DNA from 2 places in the Streptomyces sp. NBC_00459 genome. Region 1 is predicted to be linked to the other one. Evidence: riboswitches for the same ligand, from Rfam matches in the RefSeq annotation. Region 1 holds a riboswitch; the other holds the start of a gene.
What was found. A riboswitch is a leader RNA that binds a small molecule or an ion and turns the genes downstream of it on or off. The one in region 1 is predicted to bind cyclic di-AMP.
Positions count from the first base shown of each region.

Region 1 (7,628 bases):
GGCCGGGTAGCGGATGAGGTGCCGGGCGGCCGAGATGACCTCGCCGAGGTTGTGCGGCGGCATGTTGGTGGCCATACCGACGGCGATGCCCGACGCGCCGTTGACCAGCAGGTTCGGGAAGGCGGCGGGCAGCGCCACCGGTTCCTGCTCCTGGCCGTCGTAGTTGGGGGCGAAGTCGACGGTGTCCTCTTCGATCGACTCCGTCATCAGGGACGTGGCGTCGGCCATGCGCGCCTCGGTGTACCGCATGGCGGCCGGCGGGTCGTCGTTGCCCAGAGAACCGAAGTTGCCGTGACCGTCGACCAGCGGCACGCGCATGGAGAACGGCTGGGCGAGACGCACCAGGGCGTCGTAGATCGACGAGTCGCCGTGCGGGTGCAGCTTACCCATCACCTCGCCGACGACGCGGGCGCACTTCACATAGCCGCGGTCGGGGCGCAGGCCCATCTCGTTCATCTGGTACACGATGCGACGGTGTACGGGTTTGAGGCCGTCGCGGGCGTCGGGCAGGGCTCGGGAGTAGATGACCGAGTACGCGTACTCGAGGAAGGAGCCCTGCATCTCGTCGACGACGTCGATGTCGAGGATCCGCTCCTCGAAGTCATCGGGCGGCGGGGTCTTCGTGGTGCGGCGGGCCATCGCTGCCGGCTCCTTGCTGAGACATGAACGGGATCTGACGCGGACCATTGTGGACTGCCGCACTGACAACGCGGACCAAGGCCCATGCCTGCGGCGGTGTTCGGCGACGGCCGCTGATGCTGAAACGTACCGCCTGGAACCCGAGGAATCTCGCTGTCGGCGTACGTCCGCCGGGAACTTCGCCAGCACTCCACACGCTTGCATACAGTGGCAGGACCGGCAGGAACTCAGCGGTTGCAACAACCGCATCCGCGATCGAAGGGACGTACATGCCCATGGGTCACACGGCCACAGCCGAGGCAGGCTCCGGCGGCCTGACAGCGACCGAGCACCGCCTCGCCAACGGGCTGCGCGTGGTGCTCTCCGAGGACCACCTGACCCCGGTCGCAGCGGTGTGCCTCTGGTACGACGTCGGGTCGCGCCACGAGGTCAAGGGGCGTACCGGCCTGGCTCACCTCTTCGAGCACCTGATGTTCCAGGGTTCGGGCCAGGTGAAGGGCAACGGCCACTTCGAACTGGTCCAGGGCGCGGGCGGCTCGCTCAACGGCACCACCAGCTTCGAGCGCACCAACTACTTCGAGACCATGCCCACCCACCAACTGGAGCTCGCGCTCTGGCTGGAGGCCGACCGCATGGGCTCGCTGCTCGCGGCCCTCGACGACGAGTCCATGGAGAACCAGCGGGACGTCGTCAAGAACGAGCGCCGACAGCGCTACGACAACGTCCCCTACGGCACGGCGTTCGAGAAGCTGACCGCCCTCGCGTACCCGGAGGGCCACCCCTACCACCACACGCCGATCGGCTCGATGGCCGACCTGGACGCGGCGACGCTGGAGGACGCGCGCGCGTTCTTCCGCACGTACTACGCGCCCAACAACGCCGTCCTGTCGGTCGTCGGGGACATCGACCCCGAGGAGACGCTCGCCTGGGTCGAGAAGTACTTCGGATCCATCGCCGGGCACGACGGCAAGCCCGCGCCGCGCTCAGGCGCCCTCCCCGACGTCATCGGCGAGGAACTGCGCGAGGTCGTCGTGGAGGAGGTCCCCGCGCGCGCGTTGATGGCCGCCTACCGGCTCCCGGAGGACGGCACGCGCGCGTGCGACGCGGCCGACCTGGCGCTCACCGTCCTCGGCGGCGGTGAGTCCTCCCGTCTCTACAACCGGCTCGTACGGCGGGACCGTACGGCGGTGGCGGCCGGCTTCGGCCTGCTGCGGCTGGCCGGAGCGCCCTCCCTGGGATGGCTGGACGTGAAGACCTCCGCGGACGTCGAGGTGCCGGTCATCGAGGCCGCCGTCGACGAGGAGCTCGCCCGGTTCGCCGCGGAGGGCCCCACGGCCGAGGAAATGGAGCGCGCCCAGGCCCAGTTGGAGCGCGAGTGGCTGGACCGGCTCGGTACGGTCGCGGGCCGCGCCGACGAACTGTGCCGTTTCGCGGTGCTGTTCGGCGACCCGCAGCTCGCCCTGACCGCCGTGCAGCGCGTGCTCGACGTGACGGCCGAGGAGGTCCAGCAGGCCGCCAAGGACCGGCTGCGCCCCGACAACCGCGCGGTGCTCGTCTACGAGCCGGTCTCCGGAGAGACCGCCGAGGACGCTGATCCGCCGCAGGACCCCGAGGCCGAGGCCACGATCGAAGCCACCGACACCGACGAGGAGGCGGCCAAGTGACCGAGCTCGCCACGATGGAGTTCCACCCCCAGCCCCAGGCGGGCGAGGCCAGGCCCTGGGCCTTCCCGGCCCCCGGCCGGGGCACGCTCGGCAACGGTCTGACCGTCCTGCGCTGCCACCGCCCCGGCCAGCAGGTCGTCGCCGTCGAGGTACTCGTCGACGCCCCCCTGGAAGCCGAGCCGGCCGGTCTCGACGGAGTGGCCACGATCATGGCCCGGGCCTTCTCCGAAGGCACCGACAAGCACTCCGCCGAGGAGTTCGCCGCCGAGCTGGAGCGCTGCGGCGCCACCCTCGACGCGCACGCCGACCACCCGTGCGTGCGCCTCAGCCTCGAAGTGCCCGTGTCGCGGCTCCCCAAGGCGCTCGGTCTGCTGGCCGACGCCCTCAGGGCGCCCGCGTTCTCGGACAGCGAGATCGAACGGCTGGTGCGCAACCGGCTCGACGAGATCCCGCACGAGACGGCCAACCCGGCCCGTCGCTCCGCCAAGCAGCTGTACAAGGAGCTGTTCCCGGCGGCCTCGCGCATGTCCCGTCCGCGCCAGGGCACCGAGGAGACGGTCGCGAAGATCGACGCGGCCGCCGTACGCGCCTTCTACGAGAGGCACGTCCGGCCCGCCACGGCCACCGCCGTGGTCGTCGGCGACCTCACCGGCGTCGACCTGGACGCGCTGCTCGGTGACACCCTGGGGGCCTGGACGGGCTCGTCGGCCGAGCCGCGGCCCGTGCCGCCGGTGACCGCCGACGACACCGGCCGGGTCGTCATCGTGGACCGCCCCGGCGCCGTGCAGACCCAACTGCTCATCGGCCGCATCGGCGCCGACCGGCACGACCGCGTCTGGGCCGCCCAGGTCCTCGGCACGTACTGCCTCGGCGGCACCCTCACCTCCCGCCTGGACCGTGTCCTGCGCGAGGAGAAGGGCTACACCTACGGTGTGCGGGCGTTCGGCCAGGTCCTGCGCTCGGCTCCGGACGGTACCGGTGCCGCGCTGCTCGCCATCAGCGGCTCCTTCGACACTCCCAACACCGGTCCCGCTCTCGAGGACCTCTGGAAGGTGCTCCGCACCCTCGCGGCGGAAGGGCTCACCGACGCCGAGCGCGATGTCGCGGTGCAGAACCTGGTCGGCGTCGCCCCGCTCAAGTACGAGACCGCGGCGGCCGTGGCGAGCACACTGGCCGACCAGGTCGAGCAGCACCTGCCCGACGACTACCAGGCGACGCTGTACCGGCAGCTCGCCGCGACCGGCACCGTGGAGGCCACCGCGGCGGCCGTGAACGCCTTCCCGGTGGACCGCCTGGTGACGGTCCTCGTCGGCGACGCGGCGACGATCGAGGAGCCTGTCCGGGCCCTCGGTATCGGCGAAGTGACCGTCGTCCCCGCCGAGTAGCGGCACGGCGTACACGAAAGGGGCCCCGGTGCCGAAAGCGTCACCGGGGCCCCTTTGTCCATTTTGATGCGCAAGTTGTCCGTATTGATGGAGAGGTGGACCGTCTGCACTGTGGCATGCGCTACAAAACCCGTGATCGGTTTGTTGATTGAAAGATGTCCCGTTTAGCGTCTGTCCGGCTGTCCGTCATGCACCGAGCCGCAGCCGCGGCACCGGACAGTCATCGCCGAGTCCCCGTACGGCGCGAGCCAGGGGAGCCGGGGACCCACCATGTGCAGTCCCTGGGGTGAATCGGATGCCCGCGCGTGCCGCGAGGGTGTCCGTAGGAGACCTTCCTGCTCCGAACCCGTCAGCTAACCCGGTAGGCGAGAAGGAAGGAAAGGACCCACAACTACATGGCGTTCACCCGCGCCACCGGGAAGCACCGTCGTCCCAGCCGCCCCAGCCTTGTCACCCGTACGACCGTCCGAGCAGCCGGCGTGGCCGCCCTCGCGACCACCGGCGTCGTCGGCTCCCTCGCCGCTCCGGCGCTCGCCGCGGAGTCCACCGTCGAGCAGACCGGCCTCACCCCGGTGATCTCCATCGGCGAGTCGCTCGCCGAACAGATCGACGCGCAGGCCGCCGCCCAGGAACAGGCCGCCGAGAAGGCCGCCGCCGAGAAGCGGGCCGAGGCCGCCGCGCGCAAGGAGGCGGAGGAGCGGGTCAAGGAGGCACGCGAGGCGAAGGCCCGCGCCGCTCGCGAGGCCGAGCGCAAGCGCCTCACCAGCTATGTCGCCCCGATCGCCGGCTCGTACATCTCCACGGGCTACAAGACCGGCGGCGCCATCTGGTCCTCCGGCAGCCACACCGGCGTCGACTTCCATGCGGCGTCCGGCACCACCGTCCAAGCGGTTGGCTCCGGCACCGTCGTCGAGGCCGGTTGGGGCGGGTCCTACGGCAACAACATCGTGATCAAGATGATTGATGGTACGTACACTCAGTACGGTCATCTGTCGTCCATCAACGTCTCCGTCGGTCAGACGGTCACCCCGGGTCAGCAGATAGGCCTCTCCGGAGCCACCGGCAACGTCACCGGTGCGCATCTCCACTTCGAGGCACGCACGACCCCGGAGTACGGCTCGGACATCAACCCTGTCGCCTACCTCCGCTCGCACGGCGTGAACGTCTGACGACCCCGCGCACCACTTGTCGTGGCCCCGGCTCACCGAGCCGGGGCTTTCGGCGTTTCACAGGGGTGTGTGTCCAAAAAATATCCATCGATTCCGGCCTGCCGTCGGAAATTCCGGTTCTCTGCAATAGAGTCACTCAACACACGTCAATCGTCGACGTTTCACGGGGATTAAAGCGGAGGTCGGACATGCGTATTCCGGCGCACTCGGTATGCACGGCGATCCGGGACGACATCGTCGCCGGTGTCTACGAGCGCGGCAGCCGGCTCACCGAGGAACTGCTCGCGCGCCGGTACGGCGTCTCGCGCGTCCCCGTCCGCGAGGCCCTGCGCACGCTGGAGGCCGAGGGCTTCGTGGTGACCCGGCGGCACGCGGGCGCGTGCGTGGCCGAGCCCACCGAGCAGGAGGCCTCCGACCTGCTGGAGATGCGCATGCTCCTGGAGCCGCTGGGCGCCTCCCGGGCCGCCCAGCGGCGCACCGAGGCCCACCTCAAGGTGCTGCGCGGCCTGGTCCGGCTGGGGCAGGAGCGGGCCAGGCGGGGGAACAGCGAGGATCTGCGCTCCCTGGGGGGCTGGTTCCACGAGACGCTCGCCCAGGCTTCCGGAAGCCACGCCCTGACCTCGACGCTCACCCAGCTCCGGCACAAGATCGCCTGGATGTACGCGGTGGAGGCGCCGGCCAGTCCCGTCGACTCCTGGGCGGAGCACGGGGCGATCGTGGACGCGGTGGCGCGCGGTGACGGTGAGCGGGCGCGGGCGATCACGGCGCTGCACACCGAGCGGGCGACCGTCGTGCACCGACTTCGATTTCCGGGCGCCGGGGAGCGGCCGGATCGTGTGAGGACTTCGCAACATCCCGTAAACATGACGGGCCTGCGTCATTAACACGGGCGCCGTATACAAAGAGGGTTGAATTCGCGGGGGATTATTTCTGCTGCCTGCGATCGGGAATTACGAAGGGCCCGCCCGATATTCGGGCGGGCCCTTCGTCGTGTGCGGATGATGCTTTTGCGGTGGCATCTGCCGCCACCGTCGATCGAGGACCCTTCAGGCTTCCTCAGACGGTCTCGGGAAGTTCCTCGAGCCCCTCGGCCACCAGCTTCGCCAGGCGGTCGAGCGCGGCTTCGGCGCCCTCCGCCTCGGAGGCGAGGACGATCTCCTCGCCGCCCTGGGCGCCCAGGCCGAGGACCGCCAGCATGGAGGCCGCGTTGACGGGATTGCCGTCGGCCTTGGCGATCGTCATGGGGACGCCGGCGGCCGTGGCCGCACGGACGAAGATGGAGGCGGGGCGGGCGTGGAGGCCCTCCGCCCAGCCGACGTTGACGCGGCGCTCAGCCATGTGATGCTGCCCTTCACTGTCTCAGGGTTGTCTAGACCATTGTTCCATAGCGTGAAGCGTGCCGGGAGGCGGGCCCAAACCCGTCCCGGAACCGCGTTCGAACCCCGGCCTGGGCCCGACTTCGGTCCCCCACAGACTGCCTCGCGACGTTGTCGGACGCGAGCCGTACTCTGGGGCGCATGCAGAACTCGGCGGACCGGCACGAGTACCCCGCCCACTGGGAGGCGGACGTCGTGCTGCGCGACGGCGGCACCGCCCGTGTCCGGCCCATCACGGCGGACGACGCCGACCGGCTGGTCAGCTTCTACGAGCAGGTGTCGGACGAGTCGAAGTACTACCGCTTCTTCGCGCCCTATCCGCGCCTGTCCGCAAAGGACGTCCACCGCTTCACCCACCACGACTTCGTGGACCGGGTGGGGCTCGCGGCCACGGTCGGCGGCGAGTTCATCGCCACCGTACGCTACGACCGTATTGACGCCGAGGGACTGCCCGCCTCCGGTCCCGCCGGCGAGGCCGAGGTCGCCTTCCTGGTGCAGGACGCGCACCAGGGACGTGGTGTCGCCTCCGCCCTCCTCGAACACATCGCGGCTGTCGCCCGCGAGCGCGACATCCGCCGCTTCGCCGCCGAGGTGCTGCCGGCCAACAGCAAGATGATCAAGGTGTTCACGGACGCCGGGTACACCCAGAAGCGCAGCTTCGAGGACGGTGTCGTACGCCTGGAGTTCGACCTGGAGCCCACCGACCGCTCACTCGCCGTCCAGCGCGCGCGGGAGCAGCGGGCCGAGGCGCGTTCCGTCCGGCGGCTGCTCGCCCCGGGCGCCGTGGCCGTCATCGGCGTCGGCCGTGCCCCCGGCGGAGTCGGCCGCAGCGTCCTCGACCACATCAGGGACGCCGGTTTCACCGGTGACCTGTACGCGGTCAACAGCGCCTTCCCGGAGGAGCAGAAGGACATCGACGGAGTACCGGCGTACCGATCGGTCGGCGACATCGGGGGCCCCGTCGACCTCGCGGTCGTCGCCGTCCCGGCCGAGTACGTCCCCGAGGTCGTCGCCGAGTGCGGTGAGCACGGCGTGCAGGGACTCGTCGTGGTCTCCGCCGGTTACGCCGAGAGCGGCCCCGAGGGACGGGAACGGCAGCGCGAACTGGTGCGGCACGCGCGCACGTACGGGATGCGCATCATCGGCCCCAACGCCTTCGGTGTCATCAACACGGCGGAGGACGTCCGGCTGAACGCGTCGCTCGCCCCGGAGATGCCGAGGCCTGGGCGGATCGGGCTGTTCGCGCAGTCCGGGGCCATCGGAATCGCGCTGCTGTCCCGGCTGCACCGGCGCGGAGGAGGTGTCACCGGGGTCACCGGGGTGTCGACCTTCGTCTCGTCCGGCAACCGCGCCGACGTGTCCGGCAACGACGTACTCCAGTACTGGTACGACGAC
Region 1 covers NZ_CP107903.1:7,364,007-7,371,634, forward strand. Annotated here, with positions in the region: gene OHN74_RS32590 (DNA gyrase/topoisomerase IV subunit A) at 1-639, opposite strand, end outside; gene OHN74_RS32595 (M16 family metallopeptidase) at 909-2,303, shown strand; gene OHN74_RS32600 (M16 family metallopeptidase) at 2,300-3,688, shown strand; cyclic di-AMP (ydaO/yuaA leader) riboswitch at 3,903-4,070, shown strand; gene OHN74_RS32605 (M23 family metallopeptidase) at 4,084-4,857, shown strand; gene OHN74_RS32610 (GntR family transcriptional regulator) at 5,046-5,741, shown strand; gene OHN74_RS32615 (HPr family phosphocarrier protein) at 5,914-6,195, opposite strand; gene OHN74_RS32620 (bifunctional acetate--CoA ligase family protein/GNAT family N-acetyltransferase) at 6,375-7,628, shown strand, end outside.

Region 2 (7,628 bases), 1.5 Mb from region 1:
TGCACGCGGCCGACCGGGTGCTGTGCGCGGACGGTACGCATCCGCAGCTCCCGTATCTGCGGGACGCCGGCATACCGGTCGCCGAGATCGCCCCGACCGCCGAGGAGCTGATCGACGCCTGCGCCGGAGGCCGGACGGTCGTGGTCGTGACGACGGGCGAGGGCGACCCGGCCCTCACGGACGGCCTGGCACGCCTCGCGGGCTCCGGCCGCGTGCGGATGCCGGACCTGGAACTCCTCCCCGCCTCCTACGACCTCCCCGGCGCCCGCCTCCTCGACCTCGTCCAGGTCATGGACCGCATCCGCCTGGAGTGCCCGTGGTCCTCCCGCCAGACCCACAAGGGCCTGGCGAAGTACGGCATCGAGGAGGCGTACGAACTCGTCGAGGCGATCGAGGACGGCGACCGGGACGAGCTGCGGGAGGAGCTGGGGGACGTCCTTCTCCAGGTCGTCTTCCACGCGCGCATCGCCGAGGAGGGCATCGAGGAGGAAGGCGAGGAGGGCACCGCCCCGTTCTCGATCGACGACGTGGCGGCCGGCATCGTCACGAAGCTGATCCACCGCCACCCGCACGTCTTCGGCGACGAGACCGCGTCCACACCGGAGGACGTCAAGGAGCACTGGCTGCGCACCAAGGCCGTCGAGAAGCGGCGGGAGTCGGTGACGGACGGCGTGCCCCTGGGCCAGCCGGGCCTCGCACTGGCCGCGAAGCTGGCGTCGCGGGTGCACACGGCGGGCCTGGACGTCCCGCTGCCGCAGGGCGAGGGCATCGGATACGAACTGCTGGAGATGGCGGTACGCGCGGAGACGGAGGGCGTGGACCCGGAGGCGGCGCTGCGGGCGGCAGCGCGGGCCTATCGGGATGCGGTGCGGGTGAGGGAAGGGGTGGCCGGGGCGACTGCTGGGGAGTGACAGCGCCCTGAACCGGGCCCGGCCGTAGGTACCGTCGCCCCGGGGCCGGGGCCGGGGCCTGTGCTGAGGCGTGGTGGTCGGGGGCGCGGGGGAGGGGAGGTGTGCCGGAGAGTGCGGCCGCGTCGGCGCCGACCAGGGCCTCGCTGAGGGCCTCCGCCCTCCCGATACCGTCACCGGGTGACCAACCAGCCCCCCGCCACGCCCCCGACCCCCGCTCCCGAACTCTTCACCTGGGAGTTCGCGACGGATCCCTACCCCGCCTACGCCTGGCTCCGTGAGCACGCGCCCGTGCACCGGACCAAGTTGCCCAGCGGCGTGGAGGCCTGGCTCGTCACCCGTTACGTCGATGCCAAGCAGGCCCTCGCCGACCCCCGGCTCTCCAAGAACCCCGCGCATCACGACGAGCCCGCGCACGCCAAGGGCAAGACCGGTATCCCCGGGGAGCGCAAGGCCGAGTTGATGACGCATCTGCTCAACATCGATCCGCCGGACCACACCAGGCTGCGGCGGCTCGTCGCCAAGGCGTTCACTCCGCGACGGGTCGCCGAGTTCGCGCCCCGGGTGCAGGAACTCACCGACGATCTCATCGACCGGTTCGCGGCGAACGGCTCCGCCGATCTCATCCACGACTTCGCCTTCCCACTGCCCATCTACGCGATCTGCGATCTGCTGGGCGTACCCCGTGAGGACCAGGACGACTTCAGGGACTGGGCCGGGATGATGATCCGGCACGGAGGAGGGCCCCGGGGCGGGGTCGCCCGGTCCGTCAAGAAGATGCGGGGCTATCTCGCCGAGCTGATCCACCGCAAGCGCGAGGCGCTGTCCGACGTCCCCGAACCCGGCGAGGACCTCATCTCCGGGCTCATCCGCGCCTCCGACCACGGCGAGCACCTCACCGAGAACGAGGCCGCCGCCATGGCCTTCATCCTCCTGTTCGCTGGTTTTGAGACCACAGTGAACTTGATCGGCAATGGGGTCTACGCCCTGCTCACCCACCCCGAGCAGCGCGCCCGCCTCCAGGCCTCCCTCGCCGTCGAGGACTCCTCCCTCCTCGAAACCGGCATCGAGGAACTCCTCCGCTACGACGGCCCCGTTGAGCTGGCCACCTGGCGCTTCGCCACCCGGCCGCTCAGCATCGGCGGACAGGACATCGGGGCCGGCGACCCCGTCCTGGTCGTCCTCGCCGCCGCCGACCGGGACCCGGCGCGGTTCGCCGACCCCGACACCCTCGATCTCGGCCGCCGGGACAACCAGCACCTCGGATACGGCCATGGCATCCACTACTGCCTCGGCGCCCCGCTCGCCCGACTGGAGGGGCGCAGCGCGCTGGCCACCCTCCTCACGCGTCTCCCTGACCTGCAACTCGGCGCGGACCCGGCCGAGTTGAGGTGGCGGGGTGGGCTCATCATGCGAGGACTGCGTACCCTGCCCGTCGAGTTCACGCCGGTTCGCGGAACCGGGCGCGCGGCGCCGGAGGGGTCGTAGGAGTTCGCGAGAAGGTGACACTCCCTCAACAATGTGATCTTCACGTGATCTGTGCGGCATTAACTTGTGACAAGTGATCGCCTGTCGATACGTTCGTGCACCAGTGCGATGCCTTGCATCATCTGTCGCACCGCTCCTCGCTGTCTCGTGAAAGGCAATCGCATGCTCTCCGGGAACGGTCGTCACCGTCGCCCCCGTCAGGCCCCGGCTCTGCTTGTCTCGGCCGGCGTGGCAGGCTCCGCCATCGCGATTCCGCTGCTCGGCGCGACCGGGGCCAGTGCGGCCAGCGGTACCACCTGGGACCGGGTCGCGGAGTGCGAGAGCGGCGGTTCCTGGAGTGCCGACCCCGGCAACGGGTTCTACGGCGGGCTCCAGTTGACCCAGGCGGACTGGGAGAAGTACGGCGGCCTCGCGTATGCCACGAGCGCCGACCAGGCCAGCCGCTCGCAGCAGATCGCCGTCGGCGAGAAGATCCTCGCCGACCAGGGCGCGGGGGCCTGGGAGGCCTGTGCGCTGCTGTCCGGGCTCGGCAAGGACACCGGATCGGCCGGTGTCGACACCGGTGTGGCCGAGGGTGACACCTCGGAATCGACCGCGGGTTCGGGCTTGGGTCTGGGTCTGGGCCTGGGGTCGGGGTCGGACTCCTCTTCCTCCTCCTCGGCTTCGGAGTCGCCCACGCCCTCGGCATCTCCCTCCACCGGCTCCCCGGCCTCGCCCGGGGCCTCCGACTCGTCGCCGTCCCCCACGCCGTCCGCCGGGGCGACGACGGGCTCTGCCGACCCCACCGACCCCGCCGGGTCGGTCACCTCGCCGTCCCCTTCCTCCTCGTCGCCCGGTGCGGGTGACGTGAAGGAGGGCGACAGTTCACCCACAGATTCCGTAGTAGGTGGAGAGCGGGGCAACTCCGGGCAGAGTGCGGCAAAAGGGGTCGATGCGACCGAAGGTGAGGCCTCCGTCGGTACCGGCCGGCACCGCGGCAAGGCCGAGGGCTCGTACGCCGGCGGCATCGGGGGTGTCCTCTGGGGTGTCACCGACTCCCTCGACCTCGCCGGCGGGCAGTCCGCGGATCCCGCCGGGACCGAGTCCTTCCTTGACGCGGACTCGGGCCTCATCCTTCCCGGTCAGACCCTTGCGGTAGGTAGCGAACCCGGGCAAAACTAACCGGAGTTCACGTCCTGGTTTCGCGCTGAATGTCCTTTATCAATGCGGTGAGACAAAGGTCTCAGAAGCCCTGATCGTCTTTGTATTTCAGAGGATCAGCTGTTTACGGTCGTCATCGCCCGCCACAGTGGGCCCCGCCGGTCGCAACGCCGAATCCTGCCAACGGCCGTACGGGAACAGTCGTCGCTATCAAGCGCCGTAGGCAGGAGCGGGGGACCCAAGGTAAGTGCCGCACCGGGCAGTTGTCCGGAGCGGCTTGGGGTGAAGCCGTACGCCGCCCGAGAGGGACGTACGGCCGGGCAACTCAACCGGCCCGAACCCGACAGCTCACCTCGCAGGCGTCGGTGAGGGGATCACGCATGCTGTTTACCGGTAAGGGCAAGCACCGCCGTCCGTCCAAGGCCACCCGGGTCGTCGCCATCGCCGGTGTCACCGGCGCCGCGGTCGCCGCTCCGCTTCTGGCGGCCGGCTCCGCCTCTGCCGCCACTTCCGCCGAGTGGGACACGGTCGCCCAGTGCGAGTCCGGCGGCAACTGGTCCATCAACACCGGCAACGGCTACTACGGCGGCCTCCAGTTCTCCGCCTCGACCTGGGCCGCGTACGGCGGCTCGGCGTACGCCTCCACCGCCGACCAGGCCTCCAAGTCCCAGCAGATCACCATCGCCGAGAAGGTCCTCGCGGGCCAGGGCAAGGGTGCCTGGCCGGTCTGCGGTGTGGGCCTGTCCAACGCCTCCTACGGCGGCGGCTCCAGCGACAGCTCGTCCAGCGGTTCCAGCAGCTCGGGCAACTCCAGCAGCTCCAGCGGCTCCGGCGAGACCTCCACCCGCTCCACCGACAACCAGCAGGCCTCCCGTTCGCAGGAGCGGCCGGCCGCGAAGAAGACCGTCACCACCCCGACCGGCAAGAAGGTCAAGAAGGGCGACGGCGAGTACAAGGTCGTCAAGGGCGACAGCCTGAGCGCCATCGCCGAGGCGCACGACGTCAAGGGCGGCTGGCAGAAGCTCTTCCAGCTGAACAAGGACATCATCGACGACGCCGACTTCATCTTCCCGGGCCAGCAGCTGCACCTCAGCTGACGCGGCTGTACCGCGGCTGACCCCGGTCACCGGCGGGCCGGAACCTCCCCCAGACCCCGGCCGGCTCGTAGGTGAACCACAGGGCCCTCACATCCGTGCCTTCCATAGTGGAGGCCTCGCGAGGGCCACCCCCGTCCCCCACGGGCTCCCCGCTTCGGTGCGTCTTCCCCCGTACGCACCGGAGCGGGGCTTTTTGTTCCCTGGGGGAACAATGTTTACCCTGGGTTCCGTTCATGTTCCGTCCATGGGGTGGTCGGACGGCTGGCCGATCCCCCGGAGCCGGTTAGGCTCATCATCGCGGAGCCGCCGCGGCCCCGTACCCGCGAGGCCCAGCAGCCCCGCGTACCCGCGTCACATCCCATGAAGGAGATGCTCGTGCCGTCCATCGACGTCGTCGTAGCCCGGGAAATCCTCGACTCGCGAGGCAACCCCACCGTCGAGGTCGAGGTCGGCCTCGATGACGGCAGCACCGGTCGTGCCGCCGTCCCGTCCGGCGCCTCCACCGGAGCCTTCGAGGCCATCGAACTGCGCGACGGTGACCCCAACCGCTACCTCGGCAAGGGTGTCGAGAAGGCCGTCCTCGCCGTCATCGAGCAGATCGGCCCGGAGCTCGTCGGCTACGACGCCACCGAGCAGCGCCTGATCGACCAGGCCATGTTCGACCTGGACGCCACCGACAACAAGGGCTCCCTCGGCGCCAACGCCATCCTCGGCGTCTCCCTCGCCGTCGCCCACGCCGCCTCCGAGGCCAGCGACCTGCCCCTCTTCCGCTACCTCGGCGGCCCGAACGCGCACCTGCTGCCCGTTCCGATGATGAACATCCTCAACGGTGGCTCCCACGCGGACTCCAACGTCGACATCCAGGAGTTCATGATCGCCCCGATCGGCGCGGAGTCCTTCTCCGAGGCGCTGCGCTGGGGCGCGGAGATCTACCACACCCTCAAGAAGGTGCTGAAGACCAAGGGCCTGTCCACCGGTCTCGGCGACGAGGGCGGCTTCGCCCCGAACCTGGAGTCCAACCGCGCCGCCCTCGACCTCATCATCGAGGCCATCAAGCAGGCCGGTTACGTCCCCGGTGAGCAGATCGGGCTCGCGCTCGACGTCGCCGCGTCCGAGTTCTACAAGGACGGCAAGTACGAGTTCGAGGGCAAGTCCCGCACGGCCGCCGAGATGACCGAGTACTACGAGGAGCTCGTCTCCGCGTACCCGCTCATCTCCATCGAGGACCCGCTGTACGAGGACGACTGGGCCGGCTGGAAGACCATCACCGACAAGCTGGGCGACAAGGTCCAGATCGTCGGCGACGACCTCTTCGTCACCAACCCGGAGCGCCTCGCCCGTGGCATCGAGGAGGGCTCGGCCAACGCCCTGCTCGTCAAGGTCAACCAGATCGGCTCGCTGACCGAGACCCTGGACGCCGTCGAGCTGGCCCAGCGCAACGGCTTCAAGTGCATGATGTCCCACCGCTCCGGCGAGACCGAGGACGTCACCATCGCCGACCTCGCCGTCGCCGTGAACTGCGGCCAGATCAAGACCGGCGCCCCGGCCCGCTCGGACCGCGTCGCCAAGTACAACCAGCTGCTGCGCATCGAGGAGATCCTCGACGACGCCGCTGTGTACGCCGGTCGCAGCGCCTTCCCGCGCTTCAAGGGCTGACCCAACCAGGGTCAAGGCATAGCCAGTCGTACGTACGTCCCCGTATCCGGTCCCGTACCGTGTGCGGGGACGTACGCGTGTGTGAAGGGGAGGCGGGGAACATGGCCGTGAAGGACCGGGACCGGTTCTCCACCGCGACCAGGATCAAGCTGCTCGGCGAGCAGACGGCGGCCCGCGTCTACCGTTCCCAGACCAAGCGGCAGGCCCGCCGCTCCCGTCTGACCGGCCGGGCGGCGCTGCTCGCCCTGGTCCTGTGCACGTTGATCGTGGCCCTTGCCTACCCGATAAGGCAGTACGTCTCCCAGCGCGCCGACATCGCCGAGATGGAACGCGAACGCGACCAGGCCAGCCGGCGGGTCGAGCAGCTCCGCGACCTGAAGGCACGCTGGCAGGACGACGCGTACGCGGAGCAGCAGATCCGGCAGCGGCTGCACTATGTGATGCCGGGCGAGACCGGGTACATCGTGATCGATCCCGACGCGGCGAAGCAGTCGCGCGCAGACCTCGGCGCGGCCGACCGCCCCTGGTACGCGAACGTCTGGGACGGCGTGGACAAGGCCGACGCCGCCGACCAGTGAAGTGAACGGAACAGAGAAGACAGGTATGGACACGCCCCCGCCTCCCACCCCGCGCACCGAGCCGACCGACGCGGACGTCGAGGCCTTCCAGCAGCAGCTGGGCCGCCCGCCGCGCGGGCTGCGCGCCATCGCACACCGCTGTCCCTGCGGCCAGCCGGACGTCGTGGAGACGGCTCCGCGGCTGCCGGACGGCACGCCCTTCCCCACGACGTACTACCTGACGTGCCCGCGCGCCGCCTCGGCGATCGGCACGCTGGAGGCGAACGGCGTGATGAAGGAGATGACGGAACGCCTGGCGACGGACCCGGAACTGGCCGCCGCCTACCGGGCCGCGCACGACGACTACATCGCCCGCCGTGACGCGATCGAGGTCCTGGAGGGCTTCCCGAGCGCGGGCGGCATGCCGGACCGCGTGAAGTGCCTGCACGTCCTCGTGGGCCACTCGCTGGCCGCCGGCCCCGGGGTGAACCCGCTGGGCGACGAGGCGATCGCGATGCTGCCCGAGTGGTGGGCGAAGGGACCCTGCGTGATGCGCTCGACCCCTCCGGAGGGGGAGGGCTGGGTGGTGCACGAGAACGGGTCCGGCCACTTCGCGTTCAAGCCGACGGACCCGACGGACTCCCCGGACCCGGTGCAGTCAGGGAAGAGCGACAAGTGACCCGCGTCGCCGCCGTCGACTGCGGTACGAACTCGATCCGCCTCCTCGTCGCCGACGCCGACCCGGACACCGGTGAACTCGTCGACCTGGACCGGCGGATGAC
Region 2 covers NZ_CP107903.1:5,876,290-5,883,917, forward strand. Annotated here, with positions in the region: gene OHN74_RS26060 (nucleoside triphosphate pyrophosphohydrolase) at 1-911, shown strand, start outside; gene OHN74_RS26065 (cytochrome P450 family protein) at 1,089-2,396, shown strand; gene OHN74_RS26070 (transglycosylase family protein) at 2,625-3,557, shown strand; cyclic di-AMP (ydaO/yuaA leader) riboswitch at 3,742-3,913, shown strand; gene OHN74_RS26075 (transglycosylase family protein) at 3,917-4,633, shown strand; gene eno (phosphopyruvate hydratase) at 5,003-6,289, shown strand; gene OHN74_RS26085 (FtsB family cell division protein) at 6,391-6,867, shown strand; gene OHN74_RS26090 (DUF501 domain-containing protein) at 6,893-7,525, shown strand; gene OHN74_RS26095 (Ppx/GppA phosphatase family protein) at 7,522-7,628, shown strand, end outside.
Region 2: it holds a riboswitch for cyclic di-AMP, as region 1 does, so the genes downstream of both, OHN74_RS26075 (transglycosylase family protein) here and OHN74_RS32605 (M23 family metallopeptidase) in region 1, are expected to answer to the same signal.